Regions from separate parts of the Paenibacillus sp. GCM10023250 genome, predicted to be linked through region 3. Evidence: riboswitches for the same ligand, from Rfam matches in the RefSeq annotation. Region 3 holds a riboswitch; each other region holds the start of a gene.
The links. Region 3 has a riboswitch for thiamine pyrophosphate ahead of thiC (phosphomethylpyrimidine synthase ThiC). Riboswitches for the same ligand answer to the same signal wherever they lie in the genome.

Region 1 (9,484 bases), on a different contig from region 3:
GTCGTGCGCAGCCGCTTAAGGATTCGCGCTCAAGACCGGGCGCCCGCACTTCCGAATCCGCCCGCCGCCGCGCGCCTACTCTTTCCGGCACGCCTCGCAGACGCCGAACACCTCGAAGCGGTGATTGATGATCTTGAAATTGCCGGGCAGGTCGAGCTGCTGCTCCATCGGGCAGTACTCGAACGTCAGCGTTTTCTCGCAGTTGATGCAAATCAGATGGTGGTGGTGGTGATCGAGACAGCTGGCCCGGAATTTCAGCCCGCCGTCCATGAAATAAAACTGCTCGAGCGCTCCCATCTCGCTCAGCAGCCGCAAATTGCGGTAAACCGTATCGAAGCTTACGCCGGGGTAGGCGACCGCCATTTGATCGTAGACGTCCTTCGGGGATAAATATCCTTCCGCCCGAGAGAAGATTTCCGCCAGCTCCCGCCGCTGCTCCGTGATCCGCCAGCCGTTGGCGGTCATGATCCCGATCATCTGCTTCACGGGATCTTGGTGCTGGTGCTGTGCTTCGGCCATGTTCCTCGCCCTTCCTGTACGGACCGCCGGATCGCCGGCGACCGCGTCATGAGATGATAGTGATAGTGTAGCATATTTCCCCGACGATTCATCATTTTTGGACCAAATTGCGCATCGCACCCAATAAAAGCCCTTCCGGCCTCCCCGGAAAGCGCGATTGCACTGCTTGGCCCGCGGCACGGCGCGTACATCGCGCACCCGCGCGCGGCACGGCGCGCAGGCTCAAGACAACCCGTAGAACGCCAGCGCGTTGGCTAGCAGACGATTCTCCGTCTCCGGCACAGGCAAGCTCTTGATCGCCGCGATCTCTTCCGCGACCCGGCGCACCATCTCCGGCGCGGTGCGCCGTCCCGCGAACGGACCTTCGAACGGCCACGGCCCGTCCGTCTCCGTCATCAACAGCCCGAGAGGGTAGATCCGGACCAGTTCGCGGATCTCCGCTTCGTAGAGCACGTCCGGCGTGACGGATACCGCGTACCCGCTTGCGATCATGCGCCGCACCGTCGCTTCCGGTCCCTTGAACCAGTGGAAATGCGCGCGCCGGACCCCATAGCGTTCCAGCAGCTCGCAGGCCTTCGCCGCATCCTCGTACACCGCGTGCAGCACGATCGGCCGATCCAGCTCGGCAGCCAGCCGGACGAACCGTTCAAGCAGCGCGGCATATGGCGCTTCGTCGAAACGGCGGCCCGCCGCCTCGGCTTCCGTGCGCGCATAATACGGCAGGCCGACCTCGCCGACCGCGAACGCTTCGCCCTCCGCCGCGCGCGCCGCGATCCAGGCGACCAGCGCGTCCAGCTCGGCCTCCAGCGGCAGCGGCTGCTCCGGATGGAAACCGTACGCGGGATGGACTCGCCCCGGATACAGCCGTGCCAGCCGGCGGTTCGTCTCGCAGGAGCGCAGATGCATCGAGACGGCGACGACGGCCGCGACGCCGCCTTCGCCGAACGCGCGACGCAGAAGCGGCTCTCGCTCATGCTCCTCGTACATATCCAGATGAATGTGGGCATCCGCCCATCGGCCGTCATGCCGCATATGACTCATGATGCCGCCTCCTTTCCGACGCTTCCAATGAGGGATTCAACCGCGGGCCGATTCGGGCCGCAGCATGTCGTACAGCTCCTGCTTCAGCCGGATGAATGCCGGATCGCTCCACAGCGCTTCCGAGCGCGGCCGCGGGAAAGGCACGGCCACCTCGCGGACGATCGATGCCGGTGCCGCCGACAGCACCAGGATCCGGTCGGACAGCAGCAGCGCCTCCTCGATGCTGTGCGTGACGAACAGCACGGAGCGGCGATTACTCTCCCATAGGGAGAGCAGCCAGGCTTGCATATGCTGCCGGGTGAGCGCATCGAGCGCGCTGAACGGCTCGTCCAGGCACATGAGACGCTGCGGGGACAGCAGCGCCCTCAGGAAGGAGACCCGCTGCTGCATGCCGCCGGAGAGCACGTCCGGATATTGGTCCGCGGCTGCCTCCAGCCCGATCCGGGCCAGCCAGTCGCGGGCGAGCCCGCGCGCTTCGCGCTTGCCGAGGCCGGCGATCGTCAGCGAAAGCTCGATGTTCGCGGACACGGTGAGCCACGGCATGAGGGACGCCTGCTGCGGCATGTACGCGATCCGGCCGCGCGTGCCGACCGTACTGCGGCCGTGCAGCAGAATATCGCCCGACGTCGGCATTTCCAAACCGCCGATTAAGTGAAACAACGTCGTCTTGCCGCTGCCGGACGGACCGATCAGCGTGACGAACTCGCCTTCGTCCACGCGGAACGACACGCCGCCTAGCACCGCCTTCTCCGGCGTTCCCCGCTTCCCGGGGAACCGCTTGGACAACGCCCGAACTTCCAATACGGCGCTCACGATGGCCGTCCCTCCCTTCGCCTATGCGCCGCGCCGCGCGCGAGAAGCCGCTCTGCTAGCGCGATGGCGCCGAACAACGCCAGGCTGAGCAGTACGATCACGCCGATGGCGGCGAATACTTTCGCGGTCTCGAAGCCGTGCTGCGCGATCAGCATGAAATAGCCGAGGCCGCTGTCCGCGCCGATCGCCTCCGCGTAGATGGCGCTGATGACGGCGTAGGACGCGGCGATCTTGAGGCCCGAGAACAGATGCGGCACGGCGCCCGGCAGCTCCAGCCGCCAGAACAGCTGGCTGCGGGAGGCGCCGATCATGCGCATGTAGTCGTACAGCTTGCCGTCGCTCTTCGACAGCCCCGTCATCGTCGCCACCGCGATGGGAAAAAACGTGACAAGCGCGATCAGGATGACGCGCGGCAAGGCGCCGAAGCCGAACCAGAGCACGAGCAGTTGGCCGATCGCCATGACCGGCACGTTCTGGCTCAGCACCAGCAGCGGGTAGAATCCCGCGCGCACCCAGGGCAGCACGTGCAGCAGCGCGGCGATCAGAAATCCTGCCGCCGCACCGATGCCGAAGCCGAGCAGCGTGATGCCGAGCGTCGCCCGCATATGATGCGCCAGCAGCGGCGCGGAGTCCATCGCCTGCTTGGCGATGGCGGACGGCGCAGGCAGGACGTACGCCTCCGTCCCGAAGAGCCAGACCGCCCCCTGCCAAAGCAGCAGAAGAGCCGCCATGACAATCGCTGGCGGCAGCAGGAGGGCTCGTTTATTGCCCATCCGGATATTTCTCCAGCAGGGCGTCCATCGACGCAGTGCCTGCCGGCACATAATACACTTTGATCTGCGAGATGATCGACGGGCAGCCCATCTCCGCCATGGCGCCGTTCATCTCCTGCACGATGGCGAGCAGCTTGTCCAGCTCCCCCTCCATCGTCGTCTCGAGCGGCGCGACGCGGTACGGCACCCCTGACGCCTTGATGACATCGATGGCGCGGTCGACGTACGGAATGACGCTTTCCCCGTTCGGGGTGCGCGGCAAAATTTGAATGCTCAGCAGTGCGTTGGCCATAGATCAGTTCTCCTTTTCCGGCAGGAAGTCGTTGGTGAAGGCTTTCTCGGCGTCGAGCGGCTTGTCGAGCAGCTTATGGTCGTACATCCATTCGGCGTAATTTTTCCACACCGTCAGCTTCTGCTCGCCCCAGCGCGGCGCGTCCGACTGATAGCGCGGGCTGAGCCATTTCTGGCTGGCGCGGACGAGATCCGCGTTCAGCTCGGGCACGGCCTTGATCAGCACGTCCGCGGCTTCGTCCGGATGATCGATCGCGAATTGATAGCCTTCGGACGCGGCCGCCATGAACGCTTCGACGGTGTCCTTATGCTCGGCGATCATCTTCTCGTTCGTCGCCAGCACCGGCGTGTAGTAGTCCAGCTTGTCGCTGTAGTCGGTCAAGTAGACCATGTTGATCTTCTCGCCCTTCAACTCGGCCGCGACCCCGTCCCAGCCGTAGAAAATCCATGCGAAGTCGATGTTCTTCTTCGTCGCCGTGAAGAAATCGGCGTCGCCGATGTTGGCGATCTTAACCTTCTTGAAGTCGCCCTTGTCTTCCTGCATCAGCGACTCGATGACCGCCGGCTCCGCGGGCGAGCCCCAGCCGCCGTACGTCTTGCCCTCGAACGCCTTCGGCGACGTGATGTTCTTGTCCGCCGGCGACGCGAAGCCCGAGGTGTTATGCTGAATGACCGCCGCGAGCGAGACGAGCGGCACGCCTTGGATCCGCGCCTGCGTGACGCCTTCCTGGTAGCTGACGCCGAAGTCGGCGGCGCCCGTCGCGATCATGGTGTCCGCGCCCGCTTCGCCGGGCTGGATGATATCGACCTTCAAGCCGTGCTGCTCGAAAAAGCCTTTGTCGCGGGCCACGTACAGACCCGTATGATTCGTGTTCGGCGTCCAGTCGAGCACGACCTTGATCTCCTTCAGCGCGTCTCCCGCCGAAGCGTTGCCGCCGCTCGCGGACGCGTTCGAGCCAGCGTTCCCCGCGCCGTTCGCGGCATTTCCCGCGTTCCCCTCATCGTTCTTGGCGCCGCAGCCGGCCAATGCCAATGCCGCGATCAGCACCGTCGTCAGCGCGGCCGTCCAGCCGCCCCGTCTAGCTTTGTGTCTCATCTTGTTTCTCCCCCTCGCCTGCCCTCGTACCGGGCTGCGGATAATCGTGCGAATCCATGCTGCTCCGAATCGTGATCTGCGCCACTCGGATTCCCGTCGTTTGCTATCTATCGTGTCCCGAACGCCGCAGCGGCATCAGGCCGCGCCTGGCGTCGCGCGCCGGTTCTCCCCGAATGAACCGAACAAGAACCAAAAAAGCATCCCCCGTCCGGAGGATGCCTCTATCAGCTGCTTACGGCTTGCCACGACGCCGTGCCACGGCGTGCGCCAAGCAATTGTACGCGGTTCCTACGCTGGCATTATCCAGATCAGGTCTAGGGTCGAGATCGTACGGAATCTCCTCTCAGCCGGCCTTGCCCAGCTCCCCGTCGCTATTCGATTGGTTGCAACGTGCTAATTATAGCAGACCCTCCGCCAAATTGGCACCCCCTCCGGGAAAAAAGCCCGTACGGCGGGAATGAGCCCGGAGCTGCTCCGTTCAACGCAAAAAAAACCGGGGGTCAAGACCCCCGGCCGTTACGAAATTTCTGCGTATGCGCCTTGGCCTCGTCGGTATTCGTGACGCGGTTGCGGCTCCACTCGATCAAGATCCGGTCGATGTACCGGAAATGCAGCTTGCCGGCGAATACCGCCTCCTTGAGCGCAAACCGGATCAGCTCGTCCGGATACCGGTCCTGGTCGACCCAAGCGCTGATCGTCTCGCATTCCATCGGCGACAGCGGCCGGCCGAATTCCTGCTCGAACGCCGTGTACAAATCCGCCGGCTTCGTCCACTCCGCCGCATCCGGCTGCGCTGCGGACGACCGTCCGGATTGCGCCTCCCGCTCGGCGCCGACCGAGCGGCGCGCTTCGTCCGCCAGCCATTCGGCGCCTCGAATCAGGAAGCCTGTCCAATTGTACCGCTCGATGACGATGCCGCTGACGGGATCGGCCTCTTCGTCGATCGCGAGCAGCCCTTCCTTGATCAAGCGGCCAAGCTGCCCGTGCGCCGCCTTCGGCGCGATGCCGAGCCGCTCCGCCAGCTGCTCGGGCGTCGGGAAATCAACGCCCTCCACCTGCCGGAACAGCATCAGCTGCAGCATCAGCATCATATCCGCGTCGGACAGGCCGACGCCGCGGTAAGCGCGCAGCAGACCGGCGGGAACGACGACGCTGCCGCCGTTCATGGCCGCCGCCATCCCGCGCGCGTACGCTTTCCACATGTCTTGTTTCACCGGCCGTATTCCTCCCCCTTGCCTGGCCTAACCGATGCCCGGTGCGTCCGGCGATTACGGATACAGGCGGTACAGCATCCGCGGGAACGGGATCGTCTCGCGTACGTGGTCGAGCCCGCAAATCCACGCGACGGTCCGCTCGAGGCCGAGGCCGAAGCCGGAATGCGGCACCGTGCCGTATTTGCGCAGGTCGAGGTACCATTGGTACGCCTCCGTGGACAGTTCATGCTCCGCGAAGCGCTCCGCCAGCAGCTCGGGATCGTCGATCCGCTGCGAGCCCCCGATGATTTCGCCGTACCCTTCCGGTGCGATCATGTCCGCGCACAGCACGACTTCCGGCCGGTTCGGATCCGGCTTCATGTAGAACGCCTTGAACGACGTCGGATAGTGCGTGATGAACACCGGACGGTCGTACATCTCGGCGATGGCCGTCTCGTGCGGCGCGCCGAAATCCTCGCCCCATTGGATCTCGTGGCCCTGCTTCTGCAGATACGCGATCGCTTCGTCGTACGTGATACGCGGGAACGGCGCCTGAACGGCCTCCAGCTTGCTCACATCGCGGCCGATCATCTCCAGCTCCTTGCGGCAGTTCTTCAGGACGTTCTGCACGACGAAGGAGACGAACTGCTCCTGTACGCGCAGGTTCTCTTCGTGGTCGACGAACGCCATCTCCGGCTCGATCATCCAAAATTCGATCAGGTGGCGGCGCGTCTTCGATTTCTCCGCCCGGAACGTCGGCCCGAACGAGTACACCTTGCCGAGCGCCATCGCCGCCGCTTCCATGTATAGCTGGCCGCTTTGCGTCAAATACGCGTCTTCGTCGAAGTATTTGGTATGGAACAAGTTCGTCGTCCCTTCGCACGAGGACGGCGTCAGCACCGGCGGGTCCACCAGCGTGAAGCTGCGCTCGTCGAAGAATTGCTGGATCGAGCGGATGATCTCCGCGCGGATGACGAGAATGGCGCGCTGCTTCGGCGCGCGCAGCCACAGGTGGCGGCGGTCCATCAGGAAGTCGACGCCATGCTCCTTCGGCGTGATCGGGTAGTCGTGCGAAATCTGGATGACCTCGATCCCCTCCACCGTCAGCTCGTAACCGGATTGGCTCCGCGGCTCTTCCCGCACGATGCCTTTCACGTACAGCGAGCTCTCCTGCGTCAGCTCCTTCGCGGCGTCCCAGACGCCCTCCGCCACTTCGCTCTTCACGACGACGCCCTGCACGTAGCCCGTGCCGTCCCGCAGCTGCAGAAATTGGATTTTGCCGCTCGAGCGCTTGCCGTTCAGCCAGCAGCCGATCCAGACGGACTGGCCGACCGCGTCTTTCAATTGTCCGATCGTCGTTAAGGTTTTCATCGTTTATCGTCCTCCGTTAAATGTCTTCAATGTCACGCTATTCTTTGATTATTTTCGCGAGCCGGTACGTGTCTCGGGCGATGAGCAGCTCCTCGTTCGTCGGCACGACCAGCGCCTTGACGCGGGAGTCGTCGGTCGTGATGAACCGCGCTTCCTTCGAGCGGACCGCGTTGCGCGCCTCGTCGAGCTCGATGCCGAGGAACGACAGGTTCTCGCACACCGCCTTGCGCACCGCGACGGAGTTCTCGCCCACGCCCGCGGTGAACACGATCGCGTCAAGGCCGTTCATGCCGGCGGCATAGGCGCCGATGTACTTGCGCAGCCGGTACGTGTACATGTCGAACGCCAGCTTCGCTTGCTTGTCGCCGTCTTCCATCGCTTCAACGATCTCGCGCATGTCGCTGCCGATCCCGCTGATCGCGAGCAGCCCGCTGTGCTTGTTCAGCATGGAGTTGACCTCGTTCAGCGTCAGCTCTTCCTTGTTCATCGTGAACGGCACGATGGCGGGATCGAGATCGCCGCTGCGCGTGCCCATCATGAGCCCTTCGAGCGGCGTCAGCCCCATGCTCGTATCGAACGACTTGCCGTGCAGGATCGCAGCGCAGCTCGCGCCGTTGCCGATGTGGCAGGTCACGAGCTTGAGCGACTCGAGCGGCTGGCCGAGCGTCTCCGCCGCCGCCTTGCTGACGTAGTCGTGGGACGTGCCGTGGAAGCCGTAGCGACGGATCTTATGACGGCGGTAGAGCACCATCGGGATGGGATACAGGAACGTCTCCTGCGGCATCGACTGGTGGAACGCCGTGTCGAAGACGACGGCCTGCGGCACGCTCGGCAGGTTGTATTCCACCGCGGCGATGCCCATCATCGCCGGCGGGTTGTGCAGCGGCGCCAGGTCGAACAGGCGGCGGATCTCCTTCTTCACGTCTTCCGTGACGAGCGTCGACGCCTTGAAGCTTTCGCCGCCGTGCACGACGCGATGGCCGACGGCGTCGATCTCCTTCATGGACAGCAGCACGCCGTGCTCCTTATGCGTCAGCATGTCGATCACCCGGCGCACCGCCGTATTATGATCCAGGATTTCGCTCACTTCGTTCACTTCCGGCCGCCCCGCCGGCTCGTGCACGAGAATCGACGCGTCCATGCCGATCCGTTCCACGCGCCCCTGGGCCAGCACCGCTTCTTCTTCCATATTATACAGCTGGTACTTCAGCGAAGAACTGCCGGCGTTCATGACCAGGATGATCATACCCGTCCACCGTCCTTGTCGTATTCGAAGAAGCCGCGCCCGCTCTTGACGCCGAGCTGGCCGCCGCGCACCATTTTTTTCAAAATGAACGACGGCCGGTACTTGAGCTCGCCGTACTCGCGGAACATCCGCTCCAGCGCGGCCAGCACGGCATCGAGCCCGAACCGGTCGGCCATCTCGAACGGCCCGTGCTGGAACGCGTAGCCGATCCGCATCGCGCTGTCGATGTCTTCCGCCGACGCGACGCCCTCCTCCAGGACATGAAGCGCCTCGTTGATGAACAGGCAGATCAGCCGGGTCGTGACGAAGCCCGGCGATTCGAACACCATGACGCCCTTCTTATGTATCGTCGATTCCACGAACCGCTTCGTCCGTTCGAACACGTCGTCGCTCGTCTTGAGCCCGCGCACGATCTCCACGAGATCCGCCCGGTTGACGGGATAGACGAAATGCATGCCGATGACGCGGTCCGGATTGGACGTCACGCTCGCGAGCTCCGTCAAGCTGAGCGTCGACGTGTTGCTCGCCAGGATGACGTCGGGCGGGCAGACGGCGTCCAGTTCGTTGAAGATCGCCAATTTGCTGTCCAAGTCTTCCGTGATCGTCTCGATGACCAGCTCGCAAGACTGCAGCTCGTTCAGCGTCGTCTTCGGATGAATGCGGCTTAGGACGAGCTTCTTCTCCGCCGCCGTCACCGCCCACCGTTCCATCTGCTTGTCCAAGCTTAATTCGATCATGTTCAGGGCATGCGCGAGCCGTTCTTCGTTCAGCTCGGCCATATACACGTCAAGCCCATTGGCGGCGAGCATCTCGCAGATGCTCTGCCCCATCGTTCCGGCGCCTACTACGCCGACTTTTCGTACTGCAGTCAATCAAGCACACCTCCAAATTTCATCTTCTAGTATACCGTTTTTGCGCGCAAATAAGAAGGCGGATCCGCATCCGCCTTCTTAAGCGATACCTATCATTGCGCGAGCGCCTCGGGACGCTCCGCGGTCAGCTGCCGCAGCAGCGCGCGGAACCGGTCGCCGCTCAGCGTTTCTTCCTTGATCAGCACGTCGAGCGCCGAGAGGAACACGTTCCGGTGCGCCTCGAGCAGCCCTTTGACGCGATGCATCAGCTCGTTCAGCACGCTGCCCGT
Region 2 (9,484 bases), on a different contig from region 3:
ACGGCGATGCCCCCGACTTTGCTCATGAAATAATAGAAGTCGCTCGGCTCGGGATTGTCGTACAGGAGCTGACTTGGCGACAGGCGGAACAGGAGCGTCTGGAACCGTTCGTAGCGGAAGGAGCACCAGCCGAAGATCATGAAGGCCAAGGCTAGGAAGAGAAAACCGGGGCGGCCCGGCGTGCGGTGATATTCCGGATAAGCGGCGGCGACGAGCGATGCGGGAAGATAGGTTTCGGTCGGCTCGTCGATGCGAACGCCGCCAGAGTAGGCCGCGATTTCCACGACGAACTCGCCTTTCGCGTCGTAGCTGAGGAGAATGCCGTTGGTGTCCTGCACGCTGTACCGGTGACCGTTCGGGTACGAGACGCTGTAAGCTGCCGGAAGCGCGGGCGCGGAGGTTTTCGCGATGAGGTAGTCGTCCGTTCCGATCCGCACCGAGCGCTCGAGGTTGCTTATGACGCGAACGTCGACGGGACCGGCCGAACCGCCGCGGTACGTGGCCAGGTCGCCCTGAAGACGCTGCAGCGTGTACCGGTCCTGGTTCAGATAGAAGGCGCGATCGGTGAAATACGAGTGGGACAGCAGCGCGATTGCAAAGGTTACGGCGGTCAGGGCGGCGAAGAAGAGGATGCTGGGATTATTGAGTTTTTTAATCGTCGATATGGTCATAGGGAAGGGCACCCGCTCTTTTTTTGGTTTCTTCCCTTGTACGCGGCGGGGGGGCGCCCGGTTGCGGGAAGGCCGAATTGAGCGTTGAACGGAGGAGGCGTGGACGGTGATAACGGCACGGCAGCTGATCGCGTTGATGGAGGAGACGCTGCGCGCGCGGGGCTTCGACTTGGCCGGGGCGATCGACGAGCTCGGGCAAGTGCGCCAGTCGGTTCGGCGGGAACGCGGCGAAGCGTTCTCGTTCGGCGAGCATATCCGGGGCATGCTGCTCGCGCTGCTGAGCAATCAGCGGCCATGGGGACCGATCGCGCGGAACGAAGCGCGGCTCGCGGAGATTTTCGGCGGGTACGAGGCCGAGCGGCTGAAGGCGGCGGACAAAAGCCGGCTCGCCGAGTGCGTCAAGGCGATCAAATGCGGCAACCGCGCGATCGCCAGGCAGATGGCCGATCTGGACGCGAACCTCGCGACGCTGGAGCGGATCGCGGCGGATTACGGCAGCTTGGACCGGTTCGTGCTGAGCGGTCCGCCGGAGGCGGTCGCGCGCGAGCTGGGGCAAGGGAAGCGGTACAAGCTCCGGGGCGTGGGCTTCACGCTCGCGCTGGAGTATCTCCGGCATGTCGGCGTGAAGGCGATTAAGCCGGATCTCCATATCCGGCGCATCGTCAGCGATGCGCGGCTCCGGCTGCACGACGGCTATCCGTCGGAGGACAAAGCGGTCGCGATTTTGGGCAGGCTCGCGGCCGAGGCGGGCGTGAACCTGACCTACCTCGACAATCTGATGTGGCTGTACTGCGCCGCCGATTACGGCGCCATTTGCGGCGCCGCGCCGAAGTGCGGCGCGTGCGGGCTGCGGCCGCATTGCGCGCAGGGGCGGGCGGTGTAGGGCCGGACCGCGGCTAATCGCCGCAGGACTCGACATCGGCGAACTCCAGGGGGCTCCCACGACGACCGTCTCGGCTTCTACCCGCATGTCCGCTCTCCTGCTACCCTGCTCGCCGTACTCCCCTTCGCTTTCTCACCCTGTTCCGTCGCTCGACGCCACTGGCGGCTAGCGCTGCTCTTGACGGCTGGCTGGTACTCTTGATGCTAGCTCCACTGACAATGGAGAGCGTCACTCGCGACGCTAGCACCACTCTCGACGGCTAGCCTCACTCTCGACGGCCAAGCTCTCACTCCCGACGTTAGCTCCACTGACAACGGCCATCCTTACTCCTGACGCTAGCTCCACTCACACCGGCCAAGCTCCACTCTTCACGCTAGCTTCACTCCCAAAAGTCGAGTCCAAATCTTGACGCTGGCTCCATTCTCGACGGCTAGCTCCACTCCCGATGGACAGCTCCACTCCCGAGGTTTGCTCCTCTGAGAACGGCCAGAGTCACACTCGACGCTAGCTCCACTCGCACCGGCCAGCTTTACTCTCTAGTTCAGCTCTCGATGGCCAGTTTCACTCTTGACGCTGCTTCACTCCCAAAAAGGCGAGCCCGAATCTTGACGCTGGCTCTATCTTCGACGGGTCAGCCCCACTCCCGACGTTTGCTCCGTGAGGGCAATTCATGCGGCCGGGAGGATTTTTATGCACCGAGGAGGCGGGCGAGCGGGTGTTTTAGGTGCAGAGGAGTTCAGCCAAGGCATCCGGAGAGCCGGATCCCCATGGAAGTTTCGGCGATAAGCACTGGAATTGTCGGCCAGGAGAGCAGCTATTTGTTAGGCTTTGGCCGTTTTGCGAATTTGGCGGCCACACGTTCCGCTATTGGCCTGAATGGACCGGCTTATGCCCCCTTCGGAGGCAAATAGCGGCTCCTGTGTCCGCCAAATGGCGGAAGGGGCCTAAAACGACGGCATAACGGATCTCCTGTCCGCTCAGCGCGGGGAAGACGAGGTCCCCGGTGCACAAATGTTGCTTTCAAAGCATTAAACCCCCTCGACTGCCTGCCGGCGATAAGGGGGTTGATCGTGAAGCTAGTATGGGCGATGAGCGGGAGATGGGTGGACGGGCGACGGCGTGAGCGCGAGCGCTGCCCGCGAATCGTGCCCGGCCCGCGGCGCGCGCGCCGGCCGATTCGCGAGGCACCCGGCCGCCAGCTCCGCCGGGCCTGCGCGGCGCCTTCCGCAGGCGACGGCGCGAGCGTGCGTCCGGCCCGCGGCGCGCGCGCCGGCCGACTCGCGAGGCACCCGGCCGCCAGCTCCGCCGGGCCCGGCGACGGCCTCCGCCTACGCCGGTTCCGTCCCGGCCGGGCAATTCGCGCTGCCCGGGACGAGTCACACGCCTAGCGAGCGGCGAGCCACCTCCTCCGCAGGGCGGCGAACGCTACCGGCTATGCAAGCCACTCCGCAGCCGCCGCCCGTAGGCAAAATGGTTCGTCGGCCCATGGCCCGCCCCGAACCCGAGCTCGTCCTCGATCGCCGCCTGGATGAACGCCTTCGCTGTCTCCATCGCCTCTTCGACCGCGAAGCCTTGGGCGAGCGCGGCCGTCAGCGCGGCGGAATACGTGCAGCCCGTTCCGTGCGTGTGGCGGGTGTCGATCCGCTTGCTCTCCAGATAGCGGTACGTCCGGCCGTCGTACAGCAGGTCGATCATCGGCTCGTCCGGCGCGCTGTGGCCGCCCTTGATCAGCGCGTAGCGCGAGCCCATCTCCACGATCGTCTTCGCGGCGATTTCGCGCTCCTGCACGTTCGTGATCCGCAGGCCGGTCAGCATCTCGGCCTCGGGAATATTCGGCGTCGTCACGAGCGCGAGCGGCATCAGCCGCGTCACGAGCGCGTCGACCGCTTCCCGGAGCAGCAGCCGCGAGCCGCCCTTGGCGACCATGACGGGGTCGATGACGAGATTCCGCCAGCCGTATTCGCGCGCCTTGTCCGCGACGGTGCCGATGATCGCGGAGCTGAACAGCATCCCCGTCTTGACCGCGTCCGGGGGCAAATCGGCGCCGATCGCGTCCAGCTGCGCGGCGACGGCCGCGGGCTCGAGCGGATAAACGCCTTGAACGCCGAGCGTGTTTTGCGCCGTCACCGCCGTCAGCGCGGACATGCCGTAGACGCCGAGCTCCTGAAACGTCTTCAGGTCGGCCTGAATGCCCGCGCCGCCGCCGCTGTCCGAGCCGGCGATCGTGAGCGCTTTGGTAATGGTCGTCATCGTCATTCCTCCTCTAAGCTTTCGTGTTCGCCGGTCCGACATCGGGGTTCCTCCGGGCCGGTAAGGTCATTTAGCTTGCCGATCGAGCCGTTAGCCGGTCAGATTGACGAATGCGTCCGCGGCCTTGACGTCCGCGCCGAGCAGGTCGTGATCCGCGAGCCAGTCGTTCACGCGGTCCCAGGATGCGGGATCCTGCGCGCCGAAGGGTGCGTCCTTGTCCGTCATGAGCGGCAGCAGAATGACCAGGCTCTTCGCCTCGATGGACGGGTCGAGCGGGGAGCCGCCGTCTTCGTGCTCGAGCAGCATCTTCAGCGCGTCGTCCGGATGCGCCTCCACGTAGCGCTGCCCCTCGGCCGCGGCCTGCACGAACTTCGTGAACAGGTCCTGCTTCGCCTTCAGACCGTCGTCGCTCGCGGCCAGCACGAGCTCGTAATAGTCCGGCACGCCGTACGCGGCGGGATCGATCGAGTTAACGGGATGGCCGTCTTTGTCTAGGATCAGCTGTTCGTGATTGATGAAGCCGCCGATGATGGCGTCGACCTTGCTCGTGGATACCGCCGGGATTAGATCGTAGCCGACGTCGATCAGCTTCGCGGCATCCGGATCGCCGCCGTCCGCTTCGATCATGGTGCGCGCCATCGCCTCGTAGAGGGGGATGGACGAGAAGCCGATCGTCTTGCCGGCGAGGTCCTTCGGCGACCGGACGCCGCTGCCCGCCGGCACCATCAGATGGTTGAGCGGATGGCGCACGACCGCGGCGATCGCTTTCACGGGAATGCGCTCCCCGCGGGCCATCAGCACCTGCGGCTGGTACGTGAGCGCGAGGTCGACCTTGCCGGCGGCGACGAGCTTCAGGGCGTCGTTGGTCTCGGCGGGCATGCGGATGTCGACGTCGAGTCCGGCTTTCGCGAAATACCCCTGCGCCTCGGCGGCGTACAGGAACGAATGGACCGCGTTGGGGTACCAGTCCAGCATGAGCGAGATTTTTTGCGGCGGCGTCTGGCTGCCGCCCGGGGCATTGGCGCCCTCGCCGGTATCGGCGGCCGTGCCGCTGCCGGCGTTCGCGCCGCCGCCCGGCGTCGAGCCGCAGCCGCCAAGCGCGAGCAGCGCCGCGGCGATAAGCATCGGGAATACGAATAACGATGGCTTTTTCATGAGGAATCCCTCTTTCTTTTGCGAAGCAGGATGGTTTCGAGCAGCGAGACGGCGAGGAAGAACGCGACGCCGAGCGCCGACAGCAGGAAGACCGCCGCGAACATGGCGTCCGTCTGCAGGCCGCCGGACATGCGGCGGCTGAAATAGCCGAGCCCTTCGGTGCCGCCGAGCCATTCGCCGATCGTCGCGCCGACGACGCTGTAGACGACGGACAGCTTGAGGGCGGAGAAGAACGACGGCAGCGCGAGCGGCGCCTGCACCTTGCGGAAGATCGCCCAGCGGCCCGCGCCCATCGTCAGCAGCAGCTCGCGGTAGCCGGCGTCGCCCCGGCCGAGCCCGTCGTAGGTACCGACGACGATCGGGAAGAATGCGGTTAGGAACACGACCGCGACCTTGCTCCAAACCGCGTACCCGAACCACAGGATGAACACGGGGGAGAGCGCGATGAGCGGAATCGTCTGGCTGACGACGATGAACGGGTACAGCGCCTTGTTCAGCCAGGTGTATTGGCGCATCAGCGCCGCGAGCAGCACGCCTCCGGCGACCGAGAGCAGGAAGCCGAGCGCGGCCTCCGACGCCGTGGCGGCCAGATGGCGGCCGAGCAGCGGGCCGGCATCCCGGCCGAGCGCGCCGGCGATCGCGGTCGGGGCCGGCAGGATGAAGAACGGCACCCAGCCGAGCCGCACGGCGCACTCCCAGCCGCCGAGCAGCGCGAGCAGCAGGAGCGCGAACAGGCCGTACCGCTCCAGCAGCGCGGACAGCGGGTCACGGAACGGTCGTCGTCTGTTCATCCAGCAGCTGCTCCAATTCCCGCCGGAGCTTCACGAAGCCCGGCTCGTATTTGAGGCTTGCGTCCCGCGGCCGCGGCAGGCAGGGGCGCAGCTCCCGCAAGCCTTCCCCGCTGCCGGCCGCGGGCATCAGATAGACGCGGTCGCTCAGCAGGAGCGCCTCCTCGAGGTCGTGCGTGATGAATAGGACGCTCTTGTCGAGGCCGCCCCAGAGCCCGAGCAGCCAGCGGTGCAGCTCCCGCTTGGTCATGGCGTCGAGCGCGCCGAACGGCTCGTCGAGCAGCAGCAGCGGCCGCCCCGTCAGGACCGTGCGCAGCAGCGCGACCCGCTGCCGCATGCCGCCGGACAGCTCGTCGGGGTAGGCCCGCTCCCGCCCCTCCAGGCCGAAGCGCGCGAGCAGCCGCCGGACCTCGGCGGCGCCGTCCTTCGCGCGTCCCCGCGGCGCCAGCTCGAGCGGCAGCAGGCAGTTGTCCATCACGGTGCGCCACGGGAGCAGCAAGTCCCGCTGCGGCATGTAGCCGACGCGGCCGAGCCGGCGGGCGGCGCGTTCCCCGTACAGCGCGATGTCGCCGGAGGCCGGCTCGAGGAGGCCGGCGATCAGCTTGAAGAGCGTGCTCTTGCCCGAGCCGCTCGCGCCGACGACGGAGACGAACTCGCCTTCCGCCACGTGCATCGACAAGCCCGCGAACAGCCGGCCGCCTGCTCCGGCGCCATAGCCGAACGAAACCTCGCGCAGCGATAGTACGGTCGTCATGCGGACATTCTCCTTTCGGGCGCATACGAAAAAACCCGCCGATTCCTCCGGGAAGGAATGGGCGGGTCCGCGAAACGAACGCCAAACGCGTCGTCGTGTTGGAATTCCATTCACTTCCCTACGCTGGCATTACCCAGATCAGGTTCCAAGGGTCCGCGGTTTCGGCTCCGCGTCTCAGTCGTCAGACTCCCCTAGCGAATAAAACGGGTATTCGGTTGCTCCTACTATAGCATAACGCGAGGCGGCGTGAAAAGGACGTCCGTCCGCGCCGCCATGCGGGCCGCGGCCCCGCCGGCGTTGGCCGCCAGGTGTCGGCTTTCGCAGCCGGGCGCGGCTCGAGCCACCGGTGGCCGCCGGGCGTCGGACCGAGCCGCCTGCCCGCTAGCGGATGCTCTCGAGCTCCTGCGTGATCGTCTCGATCACCCGCACGAAGGACGTCGGCTCCTGCGAGCTGGCGGGCTGGTCGCGCGCGAGCCGCGAGGTCCGCTCGGCGTCCTGCATGACGTCGCCCATGGCGCTCGCGATCTTTATAAATAGGCAAAAATCGCGCGTCCGGCGGAAAGCGGAGGGGAGGACCGGTTCCATACCGACACACTTTTTTCTCAAACGCTGTGATCGCAATCACAAGGCGGAGCTCCTCGCGGCCGTATACTGAAACCATGAACACAAAGCCACACGAAAGCGGGGATGCAACATGCTGAAGCAAGAGACGATCGACATCATCAAATCGACGGTACCGGTGCTGGAGGTGCACGGCACGGCGATTACGAAGCGCTTCTACCAGCGGCTGTTCGAGGCTCATCCGGAGCTGCTGAATATTTTCAACCATGCCAACCAGAAGCAGGGCCGGCAGCAGACGGCGCTCGCGAACGCGGTCTACGCGGCGGCCGCCCACATCGATAAGCTGGAGTCGATTTTGCCGGTCGTGAAGGGCATCGCGCACAAGCACCGCAGCCTCGGCGTCAAGCCGGAGCATTACCCGATCGTCGGCGAGCACCTGCTCGGCGCGATCAAAGAAGTGCTCGGCGACGCCGCGACGGACGACATCCTCGGCGCTTGGGCGGAGGCGTACGGCATGATCGCGAGCGCGTTCATCGGCGTCGAGGCGGATATGTACAAGCAGGCGGAGACGCAGCCGGGCGGCTGGGAAGGCTTCCGGCCGTTCAAGGTGTCGCGGAAGGAGCGCGAGAGCGAGGTCATCACGTCCTTCTATCTCGTGCCGGCGGACGGCGGCCCGATCGCATCGTTCGAGCCCGGCCAATACATCAGCGTGAAGCTGGACATTCCGGGCGAGGACCGGACGCACATCCGCCAGTACAGCTTGTCGGGCTCGCCGGGGGCGGGGTATTACCGGATATCGGTGAAGCGGGAGAACACGGTGCCGGAGCTGCCGGCCGGCCGCTTATCGGTGTACTTACACGAGGAGATTCGGGAAGGCGACGTGCTGCCGCTGTCGGCACCCGCGGGCGACTTCACGCTCGACCGGCGCGACACGCGCCCGGTCGTGCTCATCAGCGGCGGCGTCGGCCTGACGCCGATGGTCAGCATGCTGCGCGCGCTGGCGGAGACGCAGCCGGAGCGCAAGGTGACGTTCATCCATGCGGCCCGGCACGGCGGCATGCACGCGCTGCGAGGCGAGGTCGAGCGAATCGTGGGCGAGCACCCGGCCTTCTCGGCGCACTGGGTCTACGGGACGCCGACGGATAAAGACCGGGAGGCGGGGGCATTCCATAAAGAAGGGTATCTCGATCTGGCATTCCTGCGGCAAACCGCGGGGACGACCGACGCCGGCTTCTACTTCTGCGGCCCGGCGCCGTTCATGCGGACGGTGAACCTGGCGCTGAAGGAATGGGGCGTCGCGCCGGGGGACATTCATTTCGAATTCTTCGGTCCGGCGGGCGCGCTGGACTAAGGCCAGGCGGCGGAAGCATCCGCTTGGCAGGCTGCGGGTGCCGGCCGGAAGACGGACCGGCCGGAAGGCGTACCGCTGTAAAGAGTACCAGCCGGAAGGCGGCCGCTCCGCCGCGGGAGCGCCGATGCAACGGCACGCCCGCGGTGCGTTACGCTTCCGCCCGCTGCGCCCGGAGCAGCCGGTTGACGGTTTCCCGGCGCAGGCCGATCAGCTGGCCGATCTCGTCCTGCGTCAGCACCTCCGTCAGGGAAGCCGGCTCGATATAGAGGCGGAACCACGCCTGCAGCTTGCGGAGCTTGTCGGCGGGCGCCACCTGCGTCAGCTGGTCGATGCGCTGCTGCATCATGCGCAGCCTGTCCTGCAGCAGCAGGGCGATCTCCCGGCAGCGCTCGGGCTCGTGCTCCAGCTGCCGGTACCAGTCCGGCGCGGAGATGACCTCCGCCTCCGACGGCATGAGCGCGACGGCCGTGCCGAAGTACGGATTCGGGCTGATGAGCGAATGATGGGGAATGATTTCGCCCGGCGTGATGATGTTGACGAGGAACGGCGTGCCGTCCGCGTGGATGCGCATGATTTTGAGCAGGCCGCTGCGCAGATGGAAGAGGGGACCGGTTTCCCCTTGGCGGAACAGGATCTCGCCTTTGTTAAGCTGCATGGCCGCAAAGCACCTCCTTGCCTGCCGCACGCCCGCGCGGCGAACGGCAGCGACTTTCGTCAGTATACCAAAAAACGATGCGCGTCACTCCGTCCCCTTTCGCGGGACGGAGTTTTTTGCGCCCGGGGGGACGCGTCCGGCCGCTGGCCAGGCGGCTTAACGAACCCGCGCGAGCTTATCGGGATTGACGAGAATATAGATCTCCGCGATCCGGTCCTGCTCGACGCGGAACGACGCGACGCCGGACACGACGCCCTCCGCCGTATACGTGACGAGGCCAAGCTCGCCGCCGACGAGGGCGGGCTTGGCGGTATGGCCAGGCCCCAGCTTCCGCAGCACCCCTTCGAGGAAGCCGGCGACGCGCGCCGCGCCGACGATCGGCCGGACGGCCGCGTGCACCTTGCCGCCGCCGTCGG
Region 3 (9,484 bases):
CCATGCGAGCCGCGCCTGCAGCGGCTGCAGGTCCGCCTCGTGCAGCGCGACCGTCAGGCTGCCGGAGGCGGTCAGCTCCGCGGACAGGCCGGACACGGCTTCGATCCGGCGCACCCATTCGGGATAGCGGCGCAGGCTGTCCAGGCACAGCCGGAAGAACGCGTCCGGCTGCTCCGGGTTCTCGGTGTACGGCGCCAGCATGCCGGCCGCGGCGCCCGACGCCTGGCCGCCGGCGCGGCCCGGCTCCACGACCGTGACGGCGTCGCCCGCCAGCGCGGCCTCGAACGCGCAGGCGAGGCCGACGATGCCGCCGCCGAGCACGACGACGCGCCGGCTCATCCGCGGTCGTCCCGCGTGCCGGCGGCGGCGTTCGCCGGCAGCGGCGACACGCCCTCCGCCTCGCTGCTGGCCGAGGCGTAGCGGCGCTTCGGGATCCGGCCGGACAGATACGCCAGCCGGCCCGCTTCCACGGCCAGGCGCATGGCCCGCGCCATGCCGACCGGGTCCTGCGCCTTGGCGACCGGCGTATTCGCCAGAATGCCGGCGGCGCCCAGCTCCATCGCCTGCACGACGTCGGCCGCGGCGCCGATGCCGGCGTCCACGATGACCGGCACCCCGGCCTCCTCGATGATCAGGCCGAGGTTGTACGGGTTCAGCAGGCCGAGCCCCGTGCCGATCGGCGCTCCGCCCGGCATGACGGCCGCGGCGCCGGCCTCCTCGAGCCGCTTGCACAGAATCGGATCGTCCGACGTGTACGGCAGTACGACGAAGCCCTCGCGCACGAGCCGCTCCGTCGCCCGCAGCGTCTCGATCGGATCCGGCAGCAGCGTGCGCGGATTGGCGCTGATCTCGACCTTGATCCAGTCGCTGAGCCCCGCCGCGCGCGCCAGCTTGGCGATCCGCACCGCCTCGTCGGCGTTGCCCGCGCCCGACGTATTCGGGAGATAGACGTAGCCGCTCCCGTCCATATGCTGCAGAATCGCGTCGTCCTCCGCGTAATCCAGATTGACGCGGCGCACCGCGAACGTCACGACCTCCGCCGCCGACGCCTCCAGCGCCATGCGGAACACCGCCGGGCTCGGGAACCGCCCCGTGCCGAGGAAGAACCGCGAACGCAGGCTCCGGCCTCCGATCGCGAGCAGATCCTCGTCCCCCGCGCCGTATACCATTCCTTCCGTCTCCGCCATCCGCTTCATCCTCCTCCTACGAAATGCACCAGTTCCACTGCCGCGCCGTCCGCCAGCGCGGCGCTCGCCCACGCTTCGCGGGCGACGATGACGCCGTTCAGCTCGACGACGAGGCTCTTGCCCGCCAGGCCGAGCGCCTCCACGAGCTCCGCGACCGTCCGCGCGGCCGTCTCCTCGCGGCGCCCGTTCACGACGACCGCGATGGATGCCGGAGCGCCGCCCGCCCCGCCCCGCTCGGCCGCGTCGATCCGCGCCCGGAACGCCCGGCAGACGTCCGCGGGACGCGCGTCGCCGACGATCGCGGACACCGCGCAGAGCCGCGTCGCGCCGGCGGCGAGCACCTCGTCCGCGTTCGCGAGCGTAATGCCGCCGATGGCGACCCACGGAATCGACACGTGCGCCGCCGCTTCGCGTACGTACGAGGTCGTGACCGCCGCCCGGCCCGGCTTCGTGCCCGTCGGGAAGACGGGGCCGACGCCGATATAGTCGGCGCCGCCGCGCTCCGCCGCCAGCGCCTGCTCCAGGCTGTGCGTCGAGATGCCGATGATGGCGTCCGGCCCCAGGATCCGCCTCGCCTCCGCGAGCGGCAGGTCGTCCTGCCCGAAATGCGCCCCGTCCGCGCCGGCCTCGAGCGCGACGTCGATATGGTCGTTGACGATGAACGGCACGCCGTACCGGGCCGTCAGCTCGCGCAGCGCCCGGGCGTCCCGCAGCAGCGCCTCCTTCGAGGCGTCCTTCGCCCGCAGCTGCACGATGTCCGCGCCGCCGAGGATCGCCTGCTCCATGACCTCCAGCACGCTTCGCCCGGGATGGTAATTCGCCGCCGTGATGGCGTAGAGCTTGAAATCCCGCCAGTTTCGTTTCTCCATGCTTCTTCTCCTCTCGCTTGTAACGCCCCGTTACCCGGAGGCGCCTCCCGCCGGGCGCCGCCAGGCCGCGGCTTCCGCGGAAACCGCCGTCCGCCTACGAATAGATCGACCCGCCGCCCGAACGGAACGCGCTCGCCTGCTCCTTCATGCCGGCCTCGATCGCCTCGCGCGACTCCAGCCCGTTCGCCTCCGCGTAATCGCGGATGTCCTGCGTGATCCGCATGCTGCAGAACTTCGGCCCGCACATGGAGCAGAAATGCGCCGACTTCGCCGCCTCCGCCGGCAGCGTCTCGTCGTGGTACGCCATCGCCCGCTCGGGGTCGAGCGACAGGTGGAACTGATCCTTCCAGCGGAACTCGAACCGCGCCTTCGACAACGCGTCGTCGCGCAGCCGCGCCCGCGGATGGCCTTTGGCGAGGTCGGCGGCGTGGGCGGCGATCTTGTATGTGATGACGCCGTCCTTCACGTCCTCCCGGTTCGGCAGACCCAGATGCTCCTTCGGGGTCACGTAGCAGAGCATCGCCGTCCCGAACCAGCCGATCATCGCGGCCCCGATCGCCGACGTGATGTGGTCGTAGCCCGGCGCGATGTCCGTCGTCAGCGGCCCGAGCGTATAGAACGGCGCTTCTTGGCACACCTCGAGCTGGCGGTCCATGTTCTCCTTGATCAGGTGCATCGGCACGTGGCCCGGCCCTTCGATCATGACCTGCACGTCGTGCTTCCACGCGATCCGCGTCAGCTCGCCGAGCGTCTCCAGCTCCGCGAACTGCGCCTCGTCGTTGGCGTCGGCGATGGAGCCCGGACGCAGGCCGTCCCCGAGCGAGAACGCCACGTCGTACCGTTTCATAATCTCGCAGATTTCCTCGAAATGCGTGTACAGGAAATTCTCCCGGTGATGCGCCAGGCACCACGCCGCCAGGATCGAGCCGCCGCGCGACACGATGCCCGTGACGCGCTTCGCCGTGAGCGGAATGTAGCGGAGCAGCACGCCCGCGTGAATCGTGAAATAGTCCACGCCCTGCTCCGCCTGCTCGATCAGCGTGTCCCGGAACACCTCCCACGTCAGGTCCTCCGCCTTGCCGTCCACCTTCTCGAGCGCTTGGTAGATCGGCACCGTGCCGACCGGCACCGGCGAATTGCGGACGATCCATTCGCGCGTCGTATGGATGTTTTTGCCGGTAGACAGGTCCATGATCGTGTCGGCGCCCCAGCGCGTCGCCCACGTCATCTTCTCGACCTCTTCCTCGATCGACGACGCGACGGCGGAGTTGCCGATGTTCGCGTTGATCTTCACGTGAAAGGCGCGCCCGATGATCATCGGCTCGCTCTCGGGATGGTTGACGTTGGCGGGAATGATCGCCCGCCCGGCGGCCACCTCGCTGCGCACGAACTCCGGCGTCATGCCCTCGCGGATCGCGATGTATTCCATCTCGGGCGTCACGATGCCGCGCCGCGCGTAATGCAGCTGCGTCACGTTCCGGCCCTCCCGCGCCCGCAGCGGCCGCCGCGTCAAGCCCGGGAACGTCTCCGCGCCCCGAGCCGAAGCGGCCCCCTCGCTGTGAAAGCCGTTATCGAGCGGCGCGACCGTCCGTCCCTCGTACGCCTCCGTATCGCCCCGCTCCGCGATCCAGCCGCCGCGCAGCGCTGGCAACCCCCGTCTAAAGTCCGTCTCGTACGCTTCGTCGGTATAAGGTCCGCTCGTATCGTACACGGCGACCGGCTCATTATCCCGTATATCACCGTTCCTGGCTTCCGTCTGCGTCAGGCCGATCTCGCGCATCGGCACGCGGATGTCGGGACGGCTCCCTTCCACATATACTTTGCGGCTCCCCGGCAGCGGCGTCGTCATAATCGTCATTTCGCATCTCCTCCTCATAGTCGTCCATCTCGGCGGAAACGCACCAGGAGGCCGGGCGAAGGAACGGGAGGCGCGCGCGCGCGAACGGGACCGTGCCGCGCGGCAGCGAGAGCCGCCAAGCGAGACGCTTCGCCGCAACTTGCCTGAGCACGGCTTGCGGCCGACGAATGGCGCAAGCGCAAAAAAACCGCTCCGGCGAAGGAGCGGTTCATGTCGCGGTCGTCTGCCCGCCGCCTGCGGCACGCGCAGACGGCGGACGGAATCGGCTTCGGACGGCAGGGCATGATCGCCTCCCGCGCCGTACGGCCGATTCGAAGTCGCACGTACATTTCCCACTTTCCTACGCTGGCATGACCCAGATCAGGTTCGAAGGGACCAAGGCATCTGCCTTATCTCAGCCCGTGCGGGCGCCCCTAGTGGATTCCTGACAAGACTATACCCCTCGAGGGAAAAGTTGTCAACGCATCGAATGCCGCCAGGAAGAAAAAGGATTGACAATTTCCACTATCTGCCTATATACTAACTATAAAATATTAAGTTCATTACTTTATGTTATTAATTATCCGGAGGTTTTGCCCATGCCCACTTCCAAATGGCTTGTCGACGCGACGCACAGCAGCGTAGATTTTACGATCAAGCACATGATGATCGCGAAAGTGAAAGGCACCTTCCACGAGTTCAGCGCCGAGATCGAAGCGGATCCGGACGATCTGACGACGGCGAATATCCGGTTCGACGTGACGCTCGCCAGCATCGACACGCGCAACGCGGACCGCGACAACCACCTGCGCACGGGCGATTTCTTCGATATCGAACACTATCCCACGATGACGTTCCAGTCGACCTCCATCGCGAAGACGGGCGAGGGCGAATACGACGTGACCGGCAGCCTCACCCTCCGCGGCTTGACCCGTCCGGCCACGTTCAGCGTGACGTACGAGGGCAGCGGCAAGGATCCGTGGGGCAACGAGAAGGTCGGCTTCAGCGCGCAAGGCGCGATCAGCCGCAGCAGCTTCGGCCTGACGTACAACGCGGTCCTCGAAACCGGCGGCGTGCTGATCGGCGACGAAGTGAAGGTCGCCATCGAGCTCGAAGCCGCCAAGGCGGGCTGATATTGCGTGTTGTCCTTGCCGCCCGCGCAGAGCAAGGACGTCCCGTCCGAATTAGCAGATACACAAACAGCGGCCGCCCCGCAGGTAACGGGGCGGCCGCTGTTTGTGTGCGGTCCTTCTCTATGCGCGAATCCGAGAACAACTATCCTTGCAATCCTTCAGTCGCGCCGGGGGAGCGGTCGGTCTGCGCATGCACCTCGGCCGTCAGCTTGCGCAGCTGCTCGCGCAGCGCGACGATGCCGTCCGGGGTCAGGCTCGTCTGGCAGAAGACGCGCTCCGGGATGTCCGTCGCCCGCTCCTTGAGCGCCCGTCCGTCCGCGGTCAGCCGGACGATGACGCTGCGCTCGTCCTGCAGGTCCCGCTCCCGGCGCAGCAGTCCCATCGCCTCGAGCTTCTTGAGCAGCGGCGTCAGCGTTCCGGAATCCAGGTACAGCCGCCGGCCGAGCTCCTTCACGGGCACTTCGTCCTTCTCCCACAGCGCCAGCAGGGTGACGTATTGCGTATACGTCAGGCCGAGCTCGTCGAGGAAGGGACGGTACAGCTTCGTCACCTCGCGCGCGCAGGAATAGAGGGCAAAACAGAGCTGATTGTCCAGCTCGAGCATCGCGCTCTTGTCCATGGTTCGTCTCTCCAATCTATGTCAATGCAATTAAATTGCATACAATTCATATGGTTAGAATATCAGCTGACCCGAGGGCTGTCAACTGATTTCCTTGCCTGCTCCGCGCTGCAGCTTCATGAAGGCCCTGAGCATCGCGATGCGCCAGACGGCGATCATGCCGAACGCCAGCACGAAGAACAAGGCGCCCGTCTGCGGAATCGACACCTTCGACTCCACCGCGTCGTGCGCCAGCAGGCGGACGATAAGCAGGCCGAGCAGGATGAAGATGAACATTTTGGACCGCTTCAGGACGATCTCGCCGCCGACCCGCTCCAGCTTGGACGTGCGGATCAGCGGATAGGCGAACACGGTCGCGCCCGCGGCGAAGGCGATCAGCGCCCACGTCCACGGCACATGCGTCTCGGGCACGATGAACATCAGGAAGCCGGTGGACATGCCGAGCGGCGGGATGATGATTTTCCGCATGTTCGTCGGCCGGTTGCTGGCACGCAGCCGCAGGAACATGACCGCCACGCCGGAGAGCAGCGTCACGACGATCGATGCGGCGTGGCCGAATGAAAACGAATTCGGATGAAAGCTCATCTAGAGCGCACTCCTTTGCGGCAAGCTCCGCGGTCGGTTCGACGGTTCTGGCGAAGCAGCCGTCTCTCCATCTATCCTACCTATTTTGCGCCGTTGTTGCAAACGCCGCCATTCCCGCAGAGACGCCCCGCTTCGGCTCGGACGGGCGCGTCGGCGCGGATATTCGCGGCCGGCTTGCGGACCGGCTTGTCCGCGTCCGCGAGGCGCTATCATCGGTTCAGCCTCCCTCGGGGACGATCGCCTTGACCCGGCCCACGTCGCCGCTCTGCAGGCGGACCTTGATGCCGTGGGGATGATTCGGCGAATTTGTCAAAATATCCTTAACCACGCCGCGGGTCAGGCGCCCGGTCGGCTGGTCCTTCTTCAATACGATATCGACCGTGAGGCCCGGCCGGATGTTCGCGCGCAGTTGTCCGTTTGTGCTCATGCGGGGCAGCGCTCCTTCTCGTCGGTTTTCTGTTCCCCATCATAATCCAGCGGGCAGGCGAAGTAAAGGAACAGGCCCTTCGACATTTTCGTTGACAGTGAGAATGAGAATTACTATCATTATAGGTGAAAAAGCAGACCGGCACAGCGCGCTGGCCGCGGAGAGGCAGGTTCCGGACGCATGAAGAAAATCAAATACTGCTGCCGCAATTTCAAGCACGGCTCCAAGACCGTGTTCAAATCGCTGAAGCAGGAATTTCCCGATTTGAAGCAGAAGAAGAAGGACTGCCTCGGCAACTGCAAGCTGTGCGCCAAGCAGTGCATGGTCCTGATCGGCAAGACCGAGGTGGTCGTCGCCCCATCCGCGGACGCCCTGTATGCGAAGCTGAAGCATCGGATAGGCTAACTATGGCATCGTGTGGTACGATAAGAGAAGAAGCGCCGAATCGACAACATTCGCCGGCCTTCTTCTCTTTTGCGTTTACATACGATCCTAATTGGAAAGCGAGGCGTAGCCGATGATGAACGACACGCTCAGCGAAGCGTTGAACGAACAACTGAACTTCGAGTTTTATTCCGCCCACGTGTATATGGCGATCGCCGCCTATTGTTCCGGGGAGAGCCTGGACGGCTTCGCGAACTTCTTTATCGTGCAGGCCGAGGAAGAACGTTTCCATGCCATGAAAATGTACAAGTACCTCAACGACCGCGGCAAGCGCGTCACGCTGAACGGCATGGACACGCCGAACAACGAGTACAGCTCCATTCTCGAGGCGTTCGAGCACGCCTACCAGCATGAGCTGGAAGTCACCAAGCGCATCTACCACCTGTCCGACCTCGCCCTGAACGACCGCGAGCATGCGACGATTCAGTTCCTGAAATGGTTCATCGACGAGCAGGTCGAGGAGGAAGCGATGTTCGACAGCATCATCAACAAGCTGAAGCGCATCGACAAGGACAGCAACGCCTTCTTCATGCTCGACGCCGAGTTCGCGGCGCGGACCTTCACCCCGCCGGCGAACGCGTAACGCGGCTTGTCCAAGCTGCGAGGCGAGATGGTTCCGGATCTGTCATCCTCAGCAACGAGAAGAGCCCTTTGCTTGCACTTAAGCAGAGGGCTCTTCCCGTTACGAGGAACCGATTCTTCGGACCGGCCCGCAGACGCGGCCTGTACTTCAGCCGTACGAGCGAATACCGATCCCCGTCATCCCTGGATTAACCCGCGGTCAAGGATACCGCTTCGAGGACGACCGGCGTGTCATCGAGCAGGCTGAAGGCCGTGTCGGACGTGAAAACCACGGTACCCGCCGCTCCCGTTCCGGGCGTGACGACGTACGTCGTTCTTTGCTGCAGCACCCCGTTGATGAAGAAGTTATAGTAGCCGCTCGGCGATACGTCCGGAATCGTAGAGGGCGAATCACCGGCGTCGTCGGCGAATTGAGCTCCCGTCACCGTGAAGGTCGTTACGCTCGTAAGCGCCGGCTGTTGGAAGAAAAAGGTTTCCACGCTTGCCTGCACGCTAGGCGTCACGATATTGAATAGCTGGGTTGGCATCGGAAATCACCTCCTCTAACTCTATTAAATGCAGTCGTCTTCCCAACTGGAAGAGCGAATAGCCTGATTCACATGCATCAAATATTCGTCGCCGGCTCCGCTCGGAAGCCTATCGCCTCCAGTATGATCGGCGTCCCCGCCGCGATCGTTTGGCCGGTCGCGTAAATCGTCAGTCCGTCCGGCGCAGCCTCGTACGCCAGTCCTTGCTGGACGACGCCGTTCAGATACAAATTGTAGTAGCCTGACTGGCCGAAATCCGCGAACGACAGCACAGGCTCCCCCGCGTCGTTGACGAAGCCGGCGGCCGGGAACGCCACCGCCTCCGCGAAGCCGATTTCCGCGGGGGCGATGTAGAAATACCGCCGGATGTCGGGAATGACGCGGATGGCCGCAACGCCGCCCGCTCCCGCGACGCCCGGTAGCCCCCGCGCCCCCGGGACCCCTTGAGGTCCCCGGGCGCCTTGGGGCAATGCCGCGGGCCTGCGCGACGTTCGCCTCGCCGGTCTGGCTGGTTTTTTGCTTCCGCATGTCCTGCGCTTCTTTGCGATCTTGCGGCAGCAGGTCCGTTTGCAGCGCTTCGTACGGTCCGGCAGCTTTTTTTTGCGTCTAGGCGCAATGGAGCAGGCCAACTCCGGCACCTCCTCTCATCGATCTCGTCTCCTGCCGGGACGGCACGCGCGTCGCGTCTTCATAGGTTATGTCGATAATCTAGCGGCTGACCTAGATCATTGAACCGATTCGGTGCTAGAATGCCACCCATATTTTAGGGATGGCAAAAACGCCTCCGAACCGGGGCGTTCCCTGGTTTCGAAGGCGTCTCCTCCCGCCGCGGCGGCGGGCTTCCCCTATCCGCGTTCGTCCCGCAACCGTCAGCGGCGGCGCGTCGTCAGAATGGTGAGCGCGAATTTCGGCAGCACCAGCTGGCGGCGCCAGCGCGACGGCTGCTTCAGCAGCCGGTACAGCCATTCGACGTTCAGCTTCTGCCAGATGACGGGCGCGCGCTTCACCTTGCCCGCGATGACGTCGAGGCTGCCGCCCACGCCGAACGCGACCTTCGCGTTCAAGCGGCTCTTATGCTTGTAGATCCATTTCTCGGCATTCGGCGCGCCGAGCGCCACGATCAGCAGATCCGGCCGTTTCCGTCCGATGTCGGCCACGATCTCGTTCTCCTGGTCGCCCTTGAAGAAGCCGTTATGCCGGCCGGCGATCTCCACGCCGGGATACTTCGCCTGGATGATATCGGCGGCCATCGCGTTCGTCTCCTCGTCCGCGCC

Region 1: linked by a shared signal. The riboswitch ahead of ACFPB1_RS04525 (ABC transporter substrate-binding protein) and the one ahead of thiC (phosphomethylpyrimidine synthase ThiC) in region 3 are both predicted to bind thiamine pyrophosphate.
Region 2: linked by a shared signal. The riboswitch ahead of ACFPB1_RS13160 (ABC transporter ATP-binding protein) and the one ahead of thiC (phosphomethylpyrimidine synthase ThiC) in region 3 are both predicted to bind thiamine pyrophosphate.

What each region holds. Positions count from the first base shown of each region.
Region 1 is NZ_JBHSHY010000002.1:306,629-316,112, reverse strand. It holds gene ACFPB1_RS04550 (Fur family transcriptional regulator) at 76-519, opposite strand; gene ACFPB1_RS04545 (TatD family hydrolase) at 742-1,560, opposite strand; gene ACFPB1_RS04540 (ABC transporter ATP-binding protein) at 1,597-2,373, opposite strand; gene ACFPB1_RS04535 (ABC transporter permease) at 2,370-3,146, opposite strand; gene ACFPB1_RS04530 (thiamine-binding protein) at 3,136-3,438, opposite strand; gene ACFPB1_RS04525 (ABC transporter substrate-binding protein) at 3,442-4,533, opposite strand; TPP riboswitch at 4,802-4,911, opposite strand; gene ACFPB1_RS04520 (DnaD domain protein) at 5,034-5,747, opposite strand; gene asnS (asparagine--tRNA ligase) at 5,802-7,097, opposite strand; gene ACFPB1_RS04510 (acetate/propionate family kinase) at 7,135-8,343, opposite strand; gene ACFPB1_RS04505 (3-hydroxyacyl-CoA dehydrogenase family protein) at 8,340-9,215, opposite strand; gene ACFPB1_RS04500 (AAA family ATPase) at 9,308-9,484, opposite strand, start outside.
Region 2 is NZ_JBHSHY010000013.1:135,253-144,736, forward strand. It holds gene ACFPB1_RS13135 (hypothetical protein) at 1-671, opposite strand, end outside; gene ACFPB1_RS13140 (hypothetical protein) at 778-1,554, shown strand; gene thiD (bifunctional hydroxymethylpyrimidine kinase/phosphomethylpyrimidine kinase) at 2,980-3,804, opposite strand; gene ACFPB1_RS13150 (ABC transporter substrate-binding protein) at 3,895-4,959, opposite strand; gene ACFPB1_RS13155 (ABC transporter permease) at 4,956-5,750, opposite strand; gene ACFPB1_RS13160 (ABC transporter ATP-binding protein) at 5,725-6,501, opposite strand; TPP riboswitch at 6,600-6,704, opposite strand; gene ACFPB1_RS13165 (hypothetical protein) at 6,883-7,086, opposite strand; gene hmpA (NO-inducible flavohemoprotein) at 7,196-8,413, shown strand; gene ACFPB1_RS13175 (Crp/Fnr family transcriptional regulator) at 8,562-9,068, opposite strand; gene sigJ (RNA polymerase sigma factor SigJ) at 9,225-9,484, opposite strand, start outside.
Region 3 is NZ_JBHSHY010000069.1:7,064-16,547, reverse strand. It holds gene thiO (glycine oxidase ThiO) at 1-339, opposite strand, end outside; gene ACFPB1_RS26715 (thiazole synthase) at 336-1,187, opposite strand; gene thiE (thiamine phosphate synthase) at 1,193-2,056, opposite strand; gene thiC (phosphomethylpyrimidine synthase ThiC) at 2,151-3,914, opposite strand; TPP riboswitch at 4,235-4,339, opposite strand; gene ACFPB1_RS26700 (YceI family protein) at 4,493-5,026, shown strand; gene ACFPB1_RS26695 (MarR family winged helix-turn-helix transcriptional regulator) at 5,169-5,645, opposite strand; gene ACFPB1_RS26690 (CcdC family protein) at 5,727-6,230, opposite strand; gene ACFPB1_RS26685 (YwbE family protein) at 6,448-6,657, opposite strand; gene ACFPB1_RS26680 (DUF1450 domain-containing protein) at 6,838-7,062, shown strand; gene ACFPB1_RS26675 (ferritin) at 7,178-7,684, shown strand; gene ACFPB1_RS26670 (DUF4183 domain-containing protein) at 7,872-8,210, opposite strand; gene ACFPB1_RS26665 (DUF4183 domain-containing protein) at 8,288-8,680, opposite strand; gene ACFPB1_RS26660 (WecB/TagA/CpsF family glycosyltransferase) at 9,080-9,484, opposite strand, start outside.